2 regions of the Paraburkholderia sp. J7 genome follow, and region 1 is predicted to be linked to the other one. Evidence: riboswitches for the same ligand, from Rfam matches in the RefSeq annotation. Region 1 holds a riboswitch; the other holds the start of a gene.
The links. Region 1 has a riboswitch for thiamine pyrophosphate ahead of thiC (phosphomethylpyrimidine synthase ThiC). Riboswitches for the same ligand answer to the same signal wherever they lie in the genome.

Region 1 (8,692 bases):
GGTCTATGTCACGCACGATCAGGCCGAGGCGATGGAACTGGGCGACCGCATCGTCGTGATGAGCGCGGGCCGCATCGAGCAGATCGGCACGCCGCGCGAGATCTACTTCCAGCCTGCGAGCCGTGCAGTCGCGCAGTTCGTCGGCACGCTTAACCGGATCGCCGGAGAATGGCAAGGCGGCATGCTGCGCACGAGCGGCGGCGCCGTGCCGGCCAACGCGTCCCAAACGACCGGCGCCGCCGAACTGTATTTCCGCCCCGAAGACGCCACGCTCGCCGACCCGGTCGGCGCACAACTGCGCGGCGTAATCGAACAGGCGACCTTTCTCGGCGAGCGCACGCGCCTGACCATCGGCGGCGCCGCGCCCGATGCCCTGCTCGTCGACGTGGCGGGCCGCATCGAGCTGGCGCGCGGCACGCCGGTTGGCATCTCGATCGCCCCTGAAGCACTCATTGCGCTTGCGTAAATCTTACAAAACGAGGACTACCATGCTGCTCGCCCAGATCAGCGACCTGCACATCAAGCCACCGGGCGCGCTCGCCTATCGCCGCGTCGATACGGCCGCGAGCCTTGCACGCACCATCGCCAGGCTCAATGCGCTCACGCCGCGCCCGGACGCGGTGCTCATGACCGGCGACCTCGTCGATCAGGGCTCGCTCGAAGAATACCGGCACCTCAAAACGCTGCTCGACACGCTCGAGATTCCGTACTGGCTCCTGATCGGCAACCACGACGCGCGCGGGCCGCTGCGCGAAGTGTTTCCCGATCGGCCCGAACTGCGCGAGGGCGGCGAGTTCGTCCAGTACGCGGTGGACCTCGGCGCGCTACGCGTGATCGCACTCGACTCCATGCAGCCGGGGCAAAGCGCGGGCACGCTCTGCGAAGCGCGTCTTGCGTGGCTCGCGCAGCAGCTCGAGGCGGCGCGCGGCAAGCCCGTGGTGGTCGCGCTCCATCACCCGCCGTTCGACTGCGGCATTGGTCACATGGATGCAATTCGCCTCGACGACCGAGCCGCGCAGGCGCTCGAAGCGCTCGTGGCACGGCATCCCAACGTCGAGCGCGTGCTGTGCGGTCACGTGCACCGGCCCATGTTCGTGCGCTTCGGCGGCACGATTGCCTCGGCCGTGCCCGCGCCCGCTCACCAGGTCACGCTCGACCTCGCGCCCGATGCGCCCTCCACCTTCACGCTCGAGCCGCCCGCCTTTGCGCTGCATCGTTACGATCCGAACGGCGGGATCGTGACGCACCACGAGTACGTCGAGACGTTCGACGGCCCGTATCCGTTCTACGAGCCCTCGGGCGAGCTGATCGGCTGAATGCGCAGCTAGACGCACGCCTGGCGGCGCGTTCCCGCGCCGTCAGCGCGATTGCGCGCGCTCCGGTATGATCGGCACGCTCGAAGCTTGTCTTCCGTCTGACCGGGCGCCACCCGCATTTCGCTCATGTCCACACCTGATTCCGCAACCGCTGGCGAAAGCCAGTCGCTGCGCGGCCTGCTGCTCCTGCTCGCGACCATCGCGGGCGTCACGGTCGCGAACATCTACTTCAACCAGCCGCTGCTAGACGACTTCCGCCAGAGCTTCCCGGCCGGCGCGGCGTGGATCGGCGCCGTGCCGGCGGGCACCCAGCTCGGCTACGCAGCCGGCATGCTGCTGCTCGCGCCGCTCGGCGACCGCTACGACCGCCGCCGCATCATCCTGCTGCAAACGGCCGGCTTGTGCGTCGCCCTGCTCGTCGCGGCCACCGCGCCGTCACTTGCCGTTCTGGTCGGCGCGAGCCTCGCGATCGGCATCCTCGCCACCATCGCACAGCAGGCCGTGCCGTTTTCCGCCGAACTCGCGCCGCCCGAGGCGCGCGGCCACGCGGTCGGCACCGTGATGAGCGGGCTCTTGCTCGGCATTCTGCTCGCGCGTACGGCGGCCGGGTTCGTCGGACAGTACTTTGGCTGGCGTGCGGTGTTCGGCGCGTCGATTGTCGCGCTGCTCGTGCTTGCGGTCGTGATCGTGAAAAAACTGCCAAAGAGCCAGCCCACCTCGCAGCTCGGCTACGGCAAGCTGCTCGGCTCGATGTGGCATCTCGTGCTGGAGCTGCCCGGCCTGCGCGAAGCGTCGGCAACGGGTGCTTGCCTCTTCGCCGCGTTCAGCCTCTTCTGGCCCGTGCTCACGCTGCTGCTCGCGGGCGAGCCGTTCCATCTCGGGCCGCAGGTGGCGGGGCTTTTCGGCATCGTCGGCGCGGCGGGCGCGATGGCCGCGCCCATGGCGGGCCGCTCGGCCGACAAGCGCGGGCCGCGCGCGGTCATCACGATGTCGATCGTGCTGATGGCGCTCGCGTTCGTTATCTTCGCGTTCTCCGGCAAGAGCCTGATCGGCCTCGTGATCGGCGTGATCGTGCTCGACGTCGGCGTGCAGGCCGCGCAGATCTCGAATCAGTCGCGCATCTACGCGCTGCGCCCCGAGGCGCGCAGCCGCGTGAATACGGTGTTCATGGTCTGCTACTTCATTGGCGGCGCAACCGGCTCCGCCGTGGGCGTGACGGCCTGGCATGCGTTCGGCTGGATCGGCGTGTGCGTGGCCGGCATTGCGTTCACGGCTCTCGCGGGCTGGATTCACCATGCAACGCGCCCGCGCGTGGGCACGGGCGCACAGGCTTCTTCCTGAGGGCGAGTCTGCGCGCTATTTGTGCGCGTACAGCAGGTCAGTCATGTCGTCGGCGTGTTCCTCTTCCGTCGCGAGGATTTGCTCGAAGATGCGCCGCGTGGTCGTGTCATCGTGGCCGAGATAGTTGATGATCGCGCGATAGCTTTCGATCGCGATGCGCTCCGCGATCAGATTCTCGCGGATCATGTCCTTCAGGCCGGCGCCTTCCTTGTATTCCGAGTGCGAGCGCTCGACCAGCGTCGACGGCGAGAAGTCAGGCTCGCCGCCGAGTTGCACGATGCGCGCCGCGAGCATGTCGGCGTGCTGCTGCTCCTCGTTCGCGTGCTGAAGAAACTCGGCCGCCACCGACTCGGACTCGATGCCCTTCGCCATGAAATGGTGCCGCTTGTAGCGCAGCACGCACACGAGTTCCGTGGCGAGCGAATCGTTGAGCAGCTTGAGCACGGTCTGGCGATTCGCGGGGTAGTCCGGCGTGACCGATCCCTGGTCGAGATTGCGGCGCGCTTCATCGCGCACGCGTTTGAGATCGAACTCGAACGAAGCGTGTGTCTTCGACATCTGACTCTCCTTCAAACATGGCATGCATGAACGGGGTGGTGCGCAGCGGTTTGGCATTGCGTGCGTCATCCGTGCATCACGCCTAGCAATAGCGTGACCACGAAGACCACGAGGAAGATGTAGAACAGGATCTTGGCGATTTCGGCCGCGCCCGCGGCAATGCCGGTGAAGCCGAACACAGCGGCAATGATCGCGATGATGAAAAACACGATGGCGTAGTGAAGCATGGCGTAGTCCTCCTTGTGGCCGGATGTGCTGCGCTATGTCGCGCCTGCATCGGTGCTAGCGCAAGCAGCGGACCTGATGGCGGACACATAGGGAGGCACAAATGACCGGGCACGCGACGTGCTGGACAGTGGCCACCTTTGACACCGTGGAGGACTTCCTCATGAAACGCCTGATTGCCCTCTTTCTCGTTACCGCTTCGCTGGCAGCGCTTTCGGCCTGCAACACGATGGCGGGTGCCGGCGAGGACGTTTCCGCGGGCGGCCACGCCCTCACGAACTCCGCGGAAAAGGCCAAGTAATCGCGTCTGGCATCGATCGGTCAGCGACGAAGATGCGGCCGCTCCGAACCACACATGCGGGGCGGCCGCGCACGCCAATGTGGCGCGATGAGGCGAAGCGCGTCGCCGCGAAAGGATGAGCTTAGGAGGACGTGCGGCGGCGGTCGTCGAAGAGAAACGACAAACCCACGCTACCGAGAATCAGCACGGTCGCGACGACGGTGCCGCTCGTGACCGGCTCGCCGAGCAGCAGCGCGCCGAGCGCGACGGCAACAACGGGATTCACGTACATGCAACTGCTCGCCACGAGCGGGCTGGTATTGCGGATCAGATAGCCATACGCGACATAGGCCGCCATCGTGCCGATGAACATCAGGTAGAAGAACGCCACGAGCGGCAGAACGTGCAACTCGCCCATGCGCTCGCCGCTAATCCACGCGACCGAGGTTGAAATGGCGCCGCCGAGGCCGATTTGCAGCGCCGTCGCGATGAACAGATCGGTAGGCAACCTGAGCTTGCCCGCCAGATGTGCGCCGATCGCCCAGAAGAGCGCGCCACACAGAATCGCGAGGCTGCCGCCCGCCGAACCCGAAGCACCGCCGCCATGACTCAGGATCGCAATGCCGACGAGGCCGAGCGCGACCGCGGCCCATTCGGCCTTCGCCACGCGCCGCCCGGTCACCGCCGAGATCACGGTCGCGAAGAGCGGCACTGTGGCGACCATCACGGCCGCCGTGCCAGTGCCCACGGTCCGCATGCCGTAGGCGAGCATGCCGCTCGACAGGCCCACGAGCAGCGTGCCCACCACGCCCGCGTTGCGCACTTCGAGGAGGGTCGGCATGACGGGTCGCCGGCGCATGGCAAAGACGAACAACCCGATCCCGGCAAGCAGATTGCGCAAACCGGAGAGCAGCAGCGGCGGGAACGATTCGAGCGCAACCTTCACGCCGAGATACGTCGAGCCCCAAACGAAGTAGACGACCGCGAGCGAGAGCGCGACGCGCCCGGCGCGCGACTGCGGCAACCGCACGCCGCGCACGAAACGCCATAGCGCGGCGGCGGCCTGAAGGACCGTTGACATGAAGGATTGGGGGTTCACGCGGGAAGGAAAACGGGGAGGCATCGTCATTTTGCCGCGGCACATGAAGGGCAGAACCGCGGGCGCCCCGGCGGCAAGGCGGCGGGACGGGTGAAGCTCGACGGCATGGTGCAGATGCGCAAGAACGCGAAAAAGGACGGAGTGCGAAGGACACCCGGGACGGGCGAACCGCATTATGCAACAACGCCGGTCGTCGCGGATGCTTTCAGGATGCTTTATGCGCGGTGTGTCGTTGTGTTCGCGTCACAGTGCGAAGCGCGAGCCGGAATGGCCGATCGCGCACCCTATCGCGGTGCTGCGACAGCGTCGCGCCAGGTTCGTGAGATCGTGCTAGCATGGTCGAATCTTTCGTTTAACTTTCATTTACTTCATTTCTAACACGCCGTTCGCCATGTTTTTGCTTGTTTCGCGTCCCGTCCCCGTCTTGCCGCCGCGCAGTTTGCGCAGCGCGCCGGCGCGTGCGCGAGCCGGCCGCGAGCGAACGGCGGCGCGGCCGCTGTCCACCCGAGCGCGCGCCCTGCCTCCTCTGTCCGCCCCGCTTTCCGCCGCCCGGCGTCCGCACTGAACCTGCCTCCCCAAGCCATCGGAGCCGTTCGGTCGGGCTCCGGGCCGATCCGTTGCGCCCCGCTGCGGCCCGCGCGCCATTGCGCGATTTCGCCCGCCAGCCCTCGCCCGTCCCTCGACTTTCATCTGGATCGCAAGGAGAACCGTCATGTCGAAAAAAATCCGCTACCTCACCGAACTCGACGTCGCCCGCCTCGAGAAATGCGCCGCTGAACCCGGCGCCGCACTGGCCCGTCAAACCATGCTCGACGACCTGCTCGAACACGCCGTAATCGTGGAGCCGCGCGACGTCGCCGCCAATGTCGTGACGATGAACTCGCAGGTGACGCTCGTGGACGAGCGCAACGGCGAAGCCCTCACGTACACCGTCGTCTATCCCCATGAGGCGAACGTCGACGCCGGGCGGCTGAACGTGTTTTCGCCAGCGGGTCTCGCGCTGCTCGGCGCCAAACGGGGCAACGCCGTGCGCTTCACGACGCCGGGCGGCGCGGTCGAAACACTGAAAATCGAACGCATCCTGTTTCAGCCAGAAGCCTCGAAGGATTTCACGCTGTAAGTTCCGCGCGCGTGACACATCTCGCGCGCGAAGGCACTTGCCAGATCGTCGCAGCGCGGTGTATCGTTTGGCCTTGCTTACGCGGGGGTCCTGCGTTATGCGCCGCATCGAACGAAAGTCGTGCTGCGTATTTCGCGGGTGAGAAATACCCTTTGAACCTGATCTGGATAATGCCAGCGCAGGGAAGCGTCCGGACTTCGCAACATCGCTCAACGCCTCATCCATCACAGCGAAGTCCGTCCACGTTCCGTCTCGTCTCCTGCTAAGCCGCTGTTCCCACTTTGCATTGCATGGAGAGAGAGACGCATGAACGCGAATCCGAAGTTCATTTCCGCCAACGCGCACGTCGACGAAGCCGCGATCGCGCCGCTGCCCAATTCCCGCAAGATCTACGTGACCGGATCGCAGCCCGATATCCGCGTGCCGATGCGCGAAATCACGCAGGCGGATACGCCCACGGGCTTCGGCGGCGAGAAGAACCCGCCGATCTACGTCTACGACACCTCGGGTCCGTACACCGACCCGGAAGCGAAGATCGACATTCGCGCGGGCCTGCCCGCGCTGCGCCAGAGCTGGATCGAAACGCGCGGCGACACCGAAGCCCTGCCGGGCCTCTCCTCCGAATACGGCCGCGAGCGCGCCGCCGACCCCGCAACGGCGGAGCTGCGTTTCCCGGGCCTGCATCGCACGCCGCGCCGCGCGAAGGCCGGCAAGAACGTCACGCAGATGCACTACGCGCGCCAAGGCATCATCACGCCGGAAATGGAGTACATCGCGATTCGCGAGAACCAGCGCCGCGCCGAGTATCTGGAAAGCCTCAAGGCCAGCGGCCCGAACGGCGCGAAGCTCGCGGCGATGATGGGCCGCCAGCATCCGGGCCAGGCGTTCGGCGCAGCGGCTTTCGGCGCGAACGCCCTTCAGGAGATCACGCCCGAGTTCGTGCGCGAGGAAATCGCGCGGGGCCGAGCAATCATCCCGGCGAACATCAACCACCCGGAAAGCGAGCCGATGATCATCGGCCGCAACTTCCTCGTGAAGATCAACGCCAACATCGGCAATTCCGCGGTCACGTCGTCGATCGGCGAGGAAGTCGACAAGATGACGTGGGCGATCCGCTGGGGCGGCGACACGGTCATGGATCTTTCGACCGGCAAGCACATTCACGAAACGCGCGAGTGGATCATCCGCAACTCGCCGGTGCCGATCGGTACGGTGCCGATTTACCAGGCGCTCGAAAAGGTCAACGGCAAAGCCGAAGACCTCACGTGGGAAATGTTCCGCGACACGCTCATCGAACAGGCCGAGCAAGGCGTGGACTACTTCACGATCCACGCGGGCGTGCGCCTGCAATACGTGCCGCTCACCGCGAACCGCATGACGGGCATCGTCTCGCGCGGCGGCTCGATCATGGCCAAGTGGTGCCTCGCGCATCACAAGGAGTCCTTCATTTATGAGCATTTCGAAGAGATCTGCGAAATCATGAAGGAATACGACGTGAGCTTCTCGCTCGGCGACGGCCTGCGCCCCGGCTCGATCTACGACGCCAACGACGAAGCGCAACTCGGCGAACTGAAGACGCTCGGCGAACTCACGCAGATCGCGTGGAAGCACGACGTGCAGGTGATGATCGAAGGCCCGGGCCACGTGCCGATGCAGCTCATCAAGGAGAACATGGATCTCCAGCTCGACTGGTGCAAGGAAGCGCCCTTCTACACGCTCGGGCCGCTCACCACCGACATCGCGCCGGGCTACGACCACATCACTTCGGGCATCGGCGCCGCGATGATCGGCTGGTTCGGCACGGCCATGCTTTGCTACGTCACGCCGAAGGAACACCTGGGCTTGCCGAACAAGGACGACGTGAAGGAAGGCATCATCACGTACAAGCTCGCGGCGCATGCGGCCGATCTTGCGAAGGGTCATCCGGGCGCGCAGGTGCGCGACAACGCGTTGTCGAAGGCGCGCTTCGAGTTCCGCTGGGAAGACCAGTTCAACCTCGGTCTCGATCCGGACAAGGCGCGCGAGTTCCACGACGAAACGCTGCCGAAGGACTCGGCCAAGGTCGCGCACTTCTGCTCGATGTGCGGCCCGCACTTCTGCTCGATGAAGATCACCCAGGACGTGCGCGACTTCGCCGCGAAGCAGGGCGTGAGCGATGACGAAGCCCTGAAAAAAGGCATGGAAGTGAAGGCGGTCGAGTTCATCAAGCAAGGCGCCGAGATTTATCAGCGCCAGTAAGCTCACCGCGTCCCAGGCGGGCCCTTGCGGCCCGCCGATACATTTTCTAACGACTCCCACAACTCTCTGACAAGCGCACACACCCGGATACGGGTCGGCTGCCTAGGATGAGGGTATTGGAGGCGCGGCGTGTGCGCGAAGCGCAAGTCGCACCTCACACTCAAACGCACTATGCGTAGGGAGTCGACCCATGACAACACTCAAACGCGCAGGCATGCTGCTCACGGTAACGACACTCGTCGCCGTGCTGGGCAGCCTGACTGCATGCGACAACATGTCGAGACGCGACCGCGATACGGTCATCGGTGCGGGCGTGGGCGGTGTGGCCGGCGCTGCGATTGGCGGCAATGCACTCTCCACCGTGGGCGGCGCGGCAGTCGGCGGCTTGATCGGCAATCAGGTTGGCAAGTAAGCATCAAGGCAAGCACTAAGGCCTTAAGGCCGGACGAACCGACGATGCGGCTACGCGTTTAGCCTCACGATCGGTGCGACGGCACGCAACAGTAACGACATGA
Region 2 (8,692 bases), on a different contig from region 1:
CGAGATCGCATTCGCGCAGCCAGCGCGCGATCCAGCGCCACTGCGCGGCGTCGAGCGTCGGCCGGAAGATGAGCGGCGAGGTGGGCTTGAGCAGATATTTGATGAGCTTTGCGGGCATGCCCGGCGCGGCCCACGGCGTGACATAGCCGGGCGCGATGACGCCGGCGTTGCCGAAGCTCGTGCCGAGCGCGACGCCCGGCTCCCGTTCGACGACGGTGACGTCGCAGCCTCGTTCGCTCAAATAATACGCAGTAGCGACGCCGATCACACCGGCGCCGAGGACGATCGTTTTCATGCCGGTCGCACAACAGGGAGGGACGGTCGGTATTGCAGCATGTTCGCGCTCATCGTGCAGTGGACTCCGCAGCCGGGCGCTCGCCCGCAGCAGCAGGCACTTCCTCGGTCAGCACTTTGCCCTTCGTTTCCGGCAGACACAGCGCCGCGACGATCACGAGCAGATAGCCTGCGCCGGCCACCGCGCCGATCGCTTTCACGAGCGAGGTGGTTTGCGCGAACACGCCCACCAGAATGGGGAAAAACGAGCCGAGGCCGCGCCCGAGGTTGTAGCAGAAGCCCTGACCCGAGCCGCGGATCGCGTTCGGGTAGAGCTCGGAGAGATACGCGCCCACGCCCGCGAAAATGCCTTGCACGACGATGCCGAGCGGAAAGCCGAGCAGGAGCATGGCGGTGTCGGTAATGGGCAGCATCGTATAGGCCATGCCGAGCGCAAACGAGCCGATGGCGAACAGGACGAACGAGGCGCGCCGCCCGATCTTGTCGCAGAGAATCGCGCCGACGATATAGCCCGTGAACGAGCCGACGATCAGCACGATCAGATAGCCACTCGTGTTGAACACCGAGAGGTGGCGCACCGTCTTGAGGTAGGTGGGCAGCCACGTGGTGATCGCGTAGTAGCCGCCGAGCATGCCGGTGCACAGCGCGCTGCCGAGCATGGTGGTGGCCAGATGCGCGGGCGAAAAGATCTGCATGAAGTGGCTGTGCGTCGCGCCGCTTTCGCGCGCGCGGCGCGTGGCGACGAACACGTCGGGATCGCTCACGTTGCGGCGCACGTAGAGAATCCACAGCGCCGGCAAGATGCCGATCCAGAAACACGCGCGCCATGCGTATTCCTCGGGGAGCAGGGCGAAGAAGGCCCAGTAGAGGATGGCGGCCGCGCCCCAGCCGACCGACCAGCTGCTCTGCACCGTGCCCACGGCTTTGGCGCGATGCTGCGGCGAGCGGATCGTTTCGGCCATCATCATCGTGACGACCGTCCATTCGCCGCCAAAGCCGATGCCCTGCAGCGTGCGCGTGGCGAGCAGTTGCCAGAACGAATGCGTGAAGCCGGAGAGGCAGGTGAAGACCGCGAAGGTGGCGATGGTCCACTGCAGCACGCGCACGCGGCCGTAGCGGTCGGCGAGGATGCCGGCGAGCCAGCCGCCGACGGCCGAGGAGATCAGCGAGCTGGTCGCGATCATGCCGGCCTCGCTCTTGGTCATGCCCCAGGTCGCGATGAGCGTCGGGATCAGGAACGAGTAGATCATGAAGTCGAACGCGTCGACGGCGTAGCCGCCGAAACCCGCGTAGAGCGTGCGCCGCTCGCGCGCGTTCAACTCGGTGAACCATTGAAAGTAGCCCATCGCGTGTCTTCCCCCATATTTGTTGTGCGCGCAACGAGCTGCGTGAGCGGCGCGTGCGGCGCTTGCGACCCGGCTGGCGCAAACGCCCTGGGTGACGTGTGCGCTCGACGCTGGCGGGCTGCGCGGTGCGACGCCGCCCGTCTCCGGTGTGCTGGATGGGTATTTTACGGTGCGAAAGCGTACTGAGGCGAGGGGCAATTTGGGGCGCCCGCCATCGTCTCGTTCCGATGTTTAGTTCGATAGCAAGCGAACGATGGCGGCGCGCCGCACGCCGCTACAGCGTGAGCCCGCCATCGACGTGGATCACCTGGCCTGTGACGTGGCGCGCGGCATCCGAAAGCAGGAAGGCGATAAGTTCGGCAACATCGGCGGGGTCGGCCACGTGGCCGAGCGGCGTTTCCTGCGCCGCGCGCTCCCACACCGGCGCGTTTTCTGGCGTAGGGCCTTTGTCCTTGCGCGTATAGCCGGGCGCGACGCAGTTCACGGTCACACCGTGCGGCGCCAGCTCCGCGGCGGCGGTTTTCGCCAGCGACTCAAGCGCGGCCTTCGCTGCGGCAGTCGCAGCGAACGGCGCGCCGGCGCGGTAGCGGTGCGCGACGAACGAACTGAGCGCGACCACGCGGGCACGGGCCGAGCGTTCCAGCGCCGGCTGCGCGCGTTGCACGAGCGCAGCGAACGCGGCGGGCATGGCCGCGAATGCGCCTTCGAGCGACGCGGCGTCGAGCGCGGCGAGCGTCTGGCGCTGCGCATGCCCGGCGTTGGCCACGATTTGGTCGAGCGCGCCGAAGTGCGCAAGCGTGGCATCAACGAGTGCCGCTGCGTTGCCGCGCTCCGCGAGATCGCCGCAGGTTGTGGCGCAGATCGCGCCCCGCTGCTCACAGTCCGCCATGACGGTCATGAGACGGGCGCGCGACGCCTCGTCCGCGCCGCGCGCGTGCAGCATCAACGAAACATCTGGCGCTGCGATGCGACGCGCGAGCGCCGCACCGATACCCGAGCCCGCGCCCGTGATCAGCACGACGCGCGCCGCGCTTGCGCTCACGCGGCAACCCGCTCTTCAGGCATACGCTCGATCTCGAGCGTTTCGTGGTGGTACGCCGCAAGCGACTCGCGGTGCGCCACGCTCACGATCGCTGCCTTCGGCAGGCGCTCCACGAACAGCTTGTAGAGACGGCTTTCGTTGTCGGGGTCGAGCGCGCTCGTTGCTTCGTCGAGGAACAGATAGTCGGGTTTGTGCAGCAGCACGCGCGCGCCCGCAAGGCGTTGCTGCTCGCCCGGCGAGAGCACGCGCGTCCAGTGCGCCGATTCGCCGAGACGATCCGCATATTCTTCGAGGCGGCAGGCGCGCAGCGCTTCGCGGCAATCTTCGTCGCTATAGTCGTCGGCGGGCGAGGGGTAGGTGAGCGCTGCCTTGAGCGTGCCGATGGGCAGATAGCTCTGCTGCGGGATGAACATCATGCGTGCATCGACAGGCGCGTCGATCGAGCCTTCACCGAACGGCCAGAGGCCCGCGAGCGCGCGCATGAGCGTGCTCTTGCCTGCGCCCGAGGGGCCACGCACGAGCCAGCGCGAACCTGGCTTGATGGCGATGTCGCGCACTTCGGAAAGCGGCATGCCGTTGGGCAGCGCGAGCTTGAGGTGCTCGGTGGCGAGCTCGTTGCTGTCGATGAAGTGCAGGTTGATGCCGCCGTGCTCGGTGGCGGGCGAGACCGATTCCTTCAGGCGCGGCGAGTGCACCACACGCACGAATTCGCGCAGACGATTCACGGTGGCGCGCCATTCGACCAGCGTGGAGTAACTGTTGATGAACCACGAGAACGAATCGCTCACGGTGCCGAATGCCTGCGAAATCTGCATGAGCACGCCGAACGTGAAGGCGCCCGCGAAGTAGCGCGGCGCGGCCACCACGAGCGGGAAGATGATGGCGATCTGGCCGTAGAAGCTCAGCACGAAGGTGAGGCGCTTCGTGTACTTCATCACGCGCCACCAGTTCTCTCGGATGTGCTGGAAGAGGCCTTGCGCGTTGCCGCGCTCCGTGTCCATGCCGTCGTAGAGGGCGATCTGCTCGGCGTTCTCGCGCAGGCGGATCAGGCCGAAGCGGAAGTCCGCCTCCACCTTTTGTTGCTGGTAGTTGATCGACACGAGCGGGTGGCCGACCTTCTGGATCACGAGCGAGCCGAACACGGCGTAGAGCGCGGCGGCCCAGACCATGTAGCCGGGAATCGCGAGCGGCGTGCCGCCCAGCGTGATCGTGAGCGCACCCGCGAGCGTCCACAGGATCGTGATGAACGAGATCAGCGTGACGACCGTGGAGAGCAGGTCGAGCGTGAGCGAGAGCGTGGTCGTGGCGAACGACTGGAGGTCGTCGCTGATCCGCTGGTCGGGGTTATCGGCGAGGCGGTCGCGCTCGATGCGGTAGAACGCGCCCTTGCCGAGCCAGTCGCTCAGAAAGCGCGTGGTGAGCCACTGGCGCCAGCGAAACCCGAGCATCTGGCGCAGATACCGGCCATACACCGCGAGGATGATGAAGCCGAACGCCAGTTCGGTGAAGGTCATCAACAGCGGCGGAAAGCGCTTGACGTCCTTGGCCTGCAACGCGTTGTAGAACTCCGCGCTCCAGCCGTTGAGCCGCACGTTGATCCACACGACGAGCAGGTTCATCACGATGATCGCGACGAGCAGCCCCCAGGCGATCCAGCGTTCCTCGGAGACCCAGTAGGGCTTGATCAGGCTCCACGCGGTGATCTTCTGGTGCTCGTTCTGATCGGGCGTGGCGCGGGCAGGTTGATTGGTCATGTGCATCCTGAAGGTGTGGCCGCCCGCTGGGGGCATGCGCTGCGTGCCGCATGGCGGCTGCGGTGCAGCGATTTTTGCAGCGATTCTGTCGCCGGGCGCTTAAGTGAGTCTTAATGAGCAAAAAGCGGAGACAAAAGCGCACGCCGGCGCCGCCGTAGCGTGGCGCTCATTGTCTCACCGCGCGGGCTCGTGAGGCGAAAGCGGCGGGTTCAGGCCATTGTGCCAGAGCAGGAGGCCCGTTCCGCCGAGGTTTGCGGGCCGCGCGCCTTTTGTGGTCTAATCGACCTTGACGAAACAGGGGTGCTTCACCGGTATGCGGGGCATGCCGTACTGAGGCTGAGAGAGACCCTTCGCACCCGATCCGGGTAATACCGGCGCGGGAAGTTTCCAGAAAGTCTTACCGGAGCGCCCAGCATTTGCTCGGGCGCCAGGATTCCCGCCGGGCTGCGCTTTGGGCGCACGGGTTCGTACGAATTCCTTATCGGGACGTACGGGCCGTCTGCGCCGCATAGCCTCCACGGTCGGCCTTGCCAGCCGGTTTCGTCCTTGGGTACGTCTGCTGCTGCCGTACGGAAAGGATACGATGACCGCCTATTCTCTTTGTTCCCCGATTTTTATCGCGTTCGCGCTGCGTGACGGAGCGTCGTCATGAGTCGCGCCCATCACCGTAGTGCGGGCAGCGTGCCCGACTTCGCCGTGCTCGGCGGCGGTCTGAGCGGCCGGCTCGTCGCATGGCGGCTCGCTGGCTCCGGCCATCGCGTCGCGCTCTACGAGCGTGGCGGCCCCGAAGGCGGCGAGGCCGCGGCCTGGGTCGCGGCGGCCATGCTCGCGCCGCTCGCGGAGGCCGCCGTGGCCGAGTTGCTCATCACCGAGCTTGGTGTCGCGTCGCTCGAAACCTGGCCGCGCATCCTGGCCGAGTTGCCGGAGCCCGTGTTCTTCCAGCGCAATGGCACGCTCGTGGTCTGGCATACCGCCGATCGCACCGAAGCCCCGCTCTTCGAGCGCCGCGTGCGCGCCAACGCGCCGCGTTCGCTGGCCGACGCGAACTTCGTCGCGCTCGCCGGCGCGCAGCTCGACGCCGCCGAACCGGCGCTCGCCGGGCGCTTCGCGCGCGGCTGGCTGCTCGAAGGCGAGGGCCAGCTCGACAATCGCCAGGCGTTGGCCGCGCTGGCGGCGGGGCTGGCCGAGCGCGGCGTGCAAACGCACTGGCACACCACGGTCGACGAGGCTAATCCGCCGCCCGCGCGCGTGACGATCGACTGTCGCGGGCTAGGCGCCAAACCTGTGCTGCCGGGTTTGCGCGGCATTCGCGGCGAGGTCGCGCGCGTGCACGCGCCGGGCATCACGCTCACGCGCCCCGTGCGGCTTTTGCATCCGCGCTATCCGCTCTATATCGCGCCCAAGGAGAACGACGTCTTCGTGATCGGCGCGACCGAGATCGAAGGCGAGGACCGTTCGCCCGTGAGCGTGCGCTCGGCGCTCGAGCTGCTGAGCGCGGCGTTTGCGGTGCATCCGGCGTTCGGCGAGGCGCGCATCCTCGAATTGAACACGCAGTGCCGCCCGACGCTGCCCGACCACCGCCCGGCGCTCATCTGGGACGGCAAGACCACGCTGCGCGTGAACGGTCTCTACCGTCACGGCTTCATGATCGCGCCGGAAGTCGCCGACGAAGCCGCGCGCATTGCGCAAGCGCTGCTCGACGCGCGCGTGAACGACGCCGAGTCCTTCGAGTCGCTGCGCCGCGCGTCGCGCTGGAGCGAGATGCTGCACGCGCAGGGCGCACACGAGCCGGCGTGACGCATCGCCAGAATCAAACCGTAGTCTGAGAACGTATTTGCCATGGACATTCATATCAACCAGAAGCCGATCACGCTGCCCGAGGGCGCGACTGTCGCCGATGCGCTCGCTGCATTCGGCGCGCGTCCGCCGTTCGCCGTCGCGTTGAATGGCGATTTCGTGGCGCGCGCCCAGCATGGCGCTCGCTCGCTCCAGGCGGGCGACCGCCTCGACGTCGTGAGCCCCGTGGCCGGTGGCTGAGCCTCGCTCGCCCAGGCCACCGGTCGCGCGCATCGCATGTATCGCGAGCGCTTTCACGACACCGCCCAAGGATTCCAACCCATGACCATCACACCCACCGCCGACGCGCTCACGCTCTACGGCGAAACCTTCGCGAGCCGCGTGCTGCTTGGCACGTCGCGCTATCCGTCGCTGCAGTCGCTCGCCGACTCGATGGCGGCCGCGCGCCCCGGCATGATCACCGTCGCGCTGCGCCGCCAGATGAACGAGGGCACCGCCGAAGCGGGCTTTTTCGATCTGCTCAAGCGCCAGGGCGTGCCGCTCCTGCCGAACACGGCTGGCTGCCTCACCGTCAACGAGGCGGTCACGACCGCACATATGGCGCGCGAAGTCTTCGAAACCGACTGGATCAAGCTCGAACTGATCGGCGACGACTACACGCTGCAGCCCGACCCGGTCGGCCTGATCGAGGCCGCAGCGCGCCTCGTGAAGGACAGCTTCAAGGTGCTGCCGTACTGCACCGAGGACCTCGTGATCGGCCGCCGTCTGCTCGACGCGGGCTGCGAAGCGCTCATGCCATGGGGCGCCCCGATCGGCACCGGCAAGGGCGTGATCAATCCGTACGGTCTGCGCGTGCTGCGCGAGCGCTTGCCTGATGTGCCGCTGATCGTCGATGCGGGTCTCGGCGTGCCGTCGCATGCCTGCCAGGTGATGGAGTGGGGCTTCGACGGCGTGCTGCTCAATACGGCCGTTTCGCAGGCCACGCACCCCGAGGCGATGGCGCGTGCGTTCGCGCTGGGGGTCGAGGCGGGGCGCGCCGCGTTTCTAGCCGGGCCGATGGCCGAGCGCGAGGCGGCGGTTGCGAGCACGCCCGTGGTTGGCATGCCGTTCTGGCACCAGGATGGAGACAAGCGATGACTGAAACGCTGCGACTGCAGGACCGCGAACTGTTCTGGCCGCCCGCCGACGAACTGACCGAAACGGCGGAGCGCATCCGCGCACGCCTCGGCGACTGGCAGCCCACGCATGCGCCGTGGCGCATCTGTCTCACGCCGCCTGACGCGCCCAACGGCGGCGATCTCATCATCGTCACCGACGCGGCGCCGCATCTGACCCACATCGCGCGCTGGATGACCGACGGCGCGGGCGTGATCGAAGCCGCCGGCGAGAACCCGAAGGCCGCGCGCGCCACGTTGCATCTGGGCGGCGAGCGCTACGCGCTCGAAGGCGAGCTGGCGGAAGACTGGATCCCCGCGCTGGCGGCGTTCCTCGACTGCGGGTTCGACCCGCACGACGCGCTCGTGCTCGCGCTCGCCTGGCGCGACGGCGACGAAGAGCGGGCCGACGCCTGGCCCGTCGACATCAAGCGCTTTCCGCGCGTGCTGGGCCTGCCTGCCGCGCCTGCGCAGCCGTTCGCACCGTGCCCCGCGAAGCTTGGCCTGTATCCGGTGCTGCCGACGGCCGACTGGGTCGAGCGCGTGCTCGACTACGGCGTGAAGACGGTGCAGTTGCGCAGCAAGCAACCGAAATCCCCTGCGCTCGCGAACGAAATCGAGCGCTGCGTCGCGGCGGGCCGCAAGCACGACGCGCAGCTTTTCATCAACGATCACTGGCAGGAGGCCGTCGCGGCCGGCGCCTACGGCGTGCACCTCGGCCAGGAAGACCTGCGCGAAGCCGACCTCGGCGCGATCGCGGCGGCAGGCGTGCGCCTTGGCCTGTCGACGCACGGCTACTTCGAAATGCTCACGGCGCTCCATTTCCGTCCGAGCTACCTCGCATGCGGCGCCGTCTTCGCCACCACGACCAAGGCGATGCCCACGGCGCCCCAGGGCCTCGCGCGTCTCGCCCGCTACGTGAAACTGCTGGACGGCGTCGTGCCGATGGTGGCGATCGGCGGCATCGACGGCAATGTGCTGCCGGAAGTGCTCGCCACGGGCGCGGGCAGCGCGGCGGTGGTGCGCGCGGTGACCGAGGCGGCCGATCCGGCTGCCGCGGTTGCTGCATTGCGCAACGCGTTTACGCAATAATGGTCCGCCCTGGCTTGGAGGCTGCGCCGCGTGCGCACCCTCCGGCCAGGGGGCCGCAACCCGCAGTAGCGGGTGGCGCGGCTTACATCAACGGATCAGGGTGCGTCACGGCAGGTTTTACACGATGGCCCTATAATCCCGCCTTCGTGTAAATGGACAGTCAGCCACGTGCCCTCAACCTCTGAGACCCTACTGGAACTGCGCGACGTCGAC

Region 2: linked by a shared signal. The riboswitch ahead of U5A58_RS37350 (FAD-dependent oxidoreductase) and the one ahead of thiC (phosphomethylpyrimidine synthase ThiC) in region 1 are both predicted to bind thiamine pyrophosphate.

The regions. Positions count from the first base shown of each region.
Region 1 is NZ_CAJMYZ010000006.1:342,663-351,354, forward strand. It holds gene U5A58_RS12855 (ABC transporter ATP-binding protein) at 1-466, shown strand, start outside; gene U5A58_RS12860 (phosphodiesterase) at 489-1,316, shown strand; gene U5A58_RS12865 (MFS transporter) at 1,443-2,657, shown strand; gene U5A58_RS12870 (ferritin-like domain-containing protein) at 2,673-3,215, opposite strand; gene U5A58_RS12875 (DUF1328 family protein) at 3,281-3,442, opposite strand; gene U5A58_RS12880 (entericidin A/B family lipoprotein) at 3,604-3,741, shown strand; gene U5A58_RS12885 (EamA family transporter) at 3,863-4,801, opposite strand; gene U5A58_RS12890 (GreA/GreB family elongation factor) at 5,532-5,939, shown strand; TPP riboswitch at 6,013-6,142, shown strand; gene thiC (phosphomethylpyrimidine synthase ThiC) at 6,246-8,177, shown strand; gene U5A58_RS12900 (glycine zipper 2TM domain-containing protein) at 8,368-8,589, shown strand.
Region 2 is NZ_CAJMYZ010000037.1:26,215-34,906, forward strand. It holds gene U5A58_RS37330 (D-amino acid dehydrogenase) at 1-295, opposite strand, end outside; gene U5A58_RS37335 (MFS transporter) at 345-1,640, opposite strand; gene U5A58_RS37340 (SDR family NAD(P)-dependent oxidoreductase) at 1,915-2,682, opposite strand; gene U5A58_RS37345 (ABC transporter ATP-binding protein/permease) at 2,679-4,436, opposite strand; TPP riboswitch at 4,723-4,836, shown strand; gene U5A58_RS37350 (FAD-dependent oxidoreductase) at 5,085-6,233, shown strand; gene thiS (sulfur carrier protein ThiS) at 6,276-6,473, shown strand; gene U5A58_RS37360 (thiazole synthase) at 6,555-7,370, shown strand; gene thiE (thiamine phosphate synthase) at 7,367-8,479, shown strand; gene U5A58_RS37370 (ABC transporter ATP-binding protein) at 8,648-8,692, shown strand, end outside.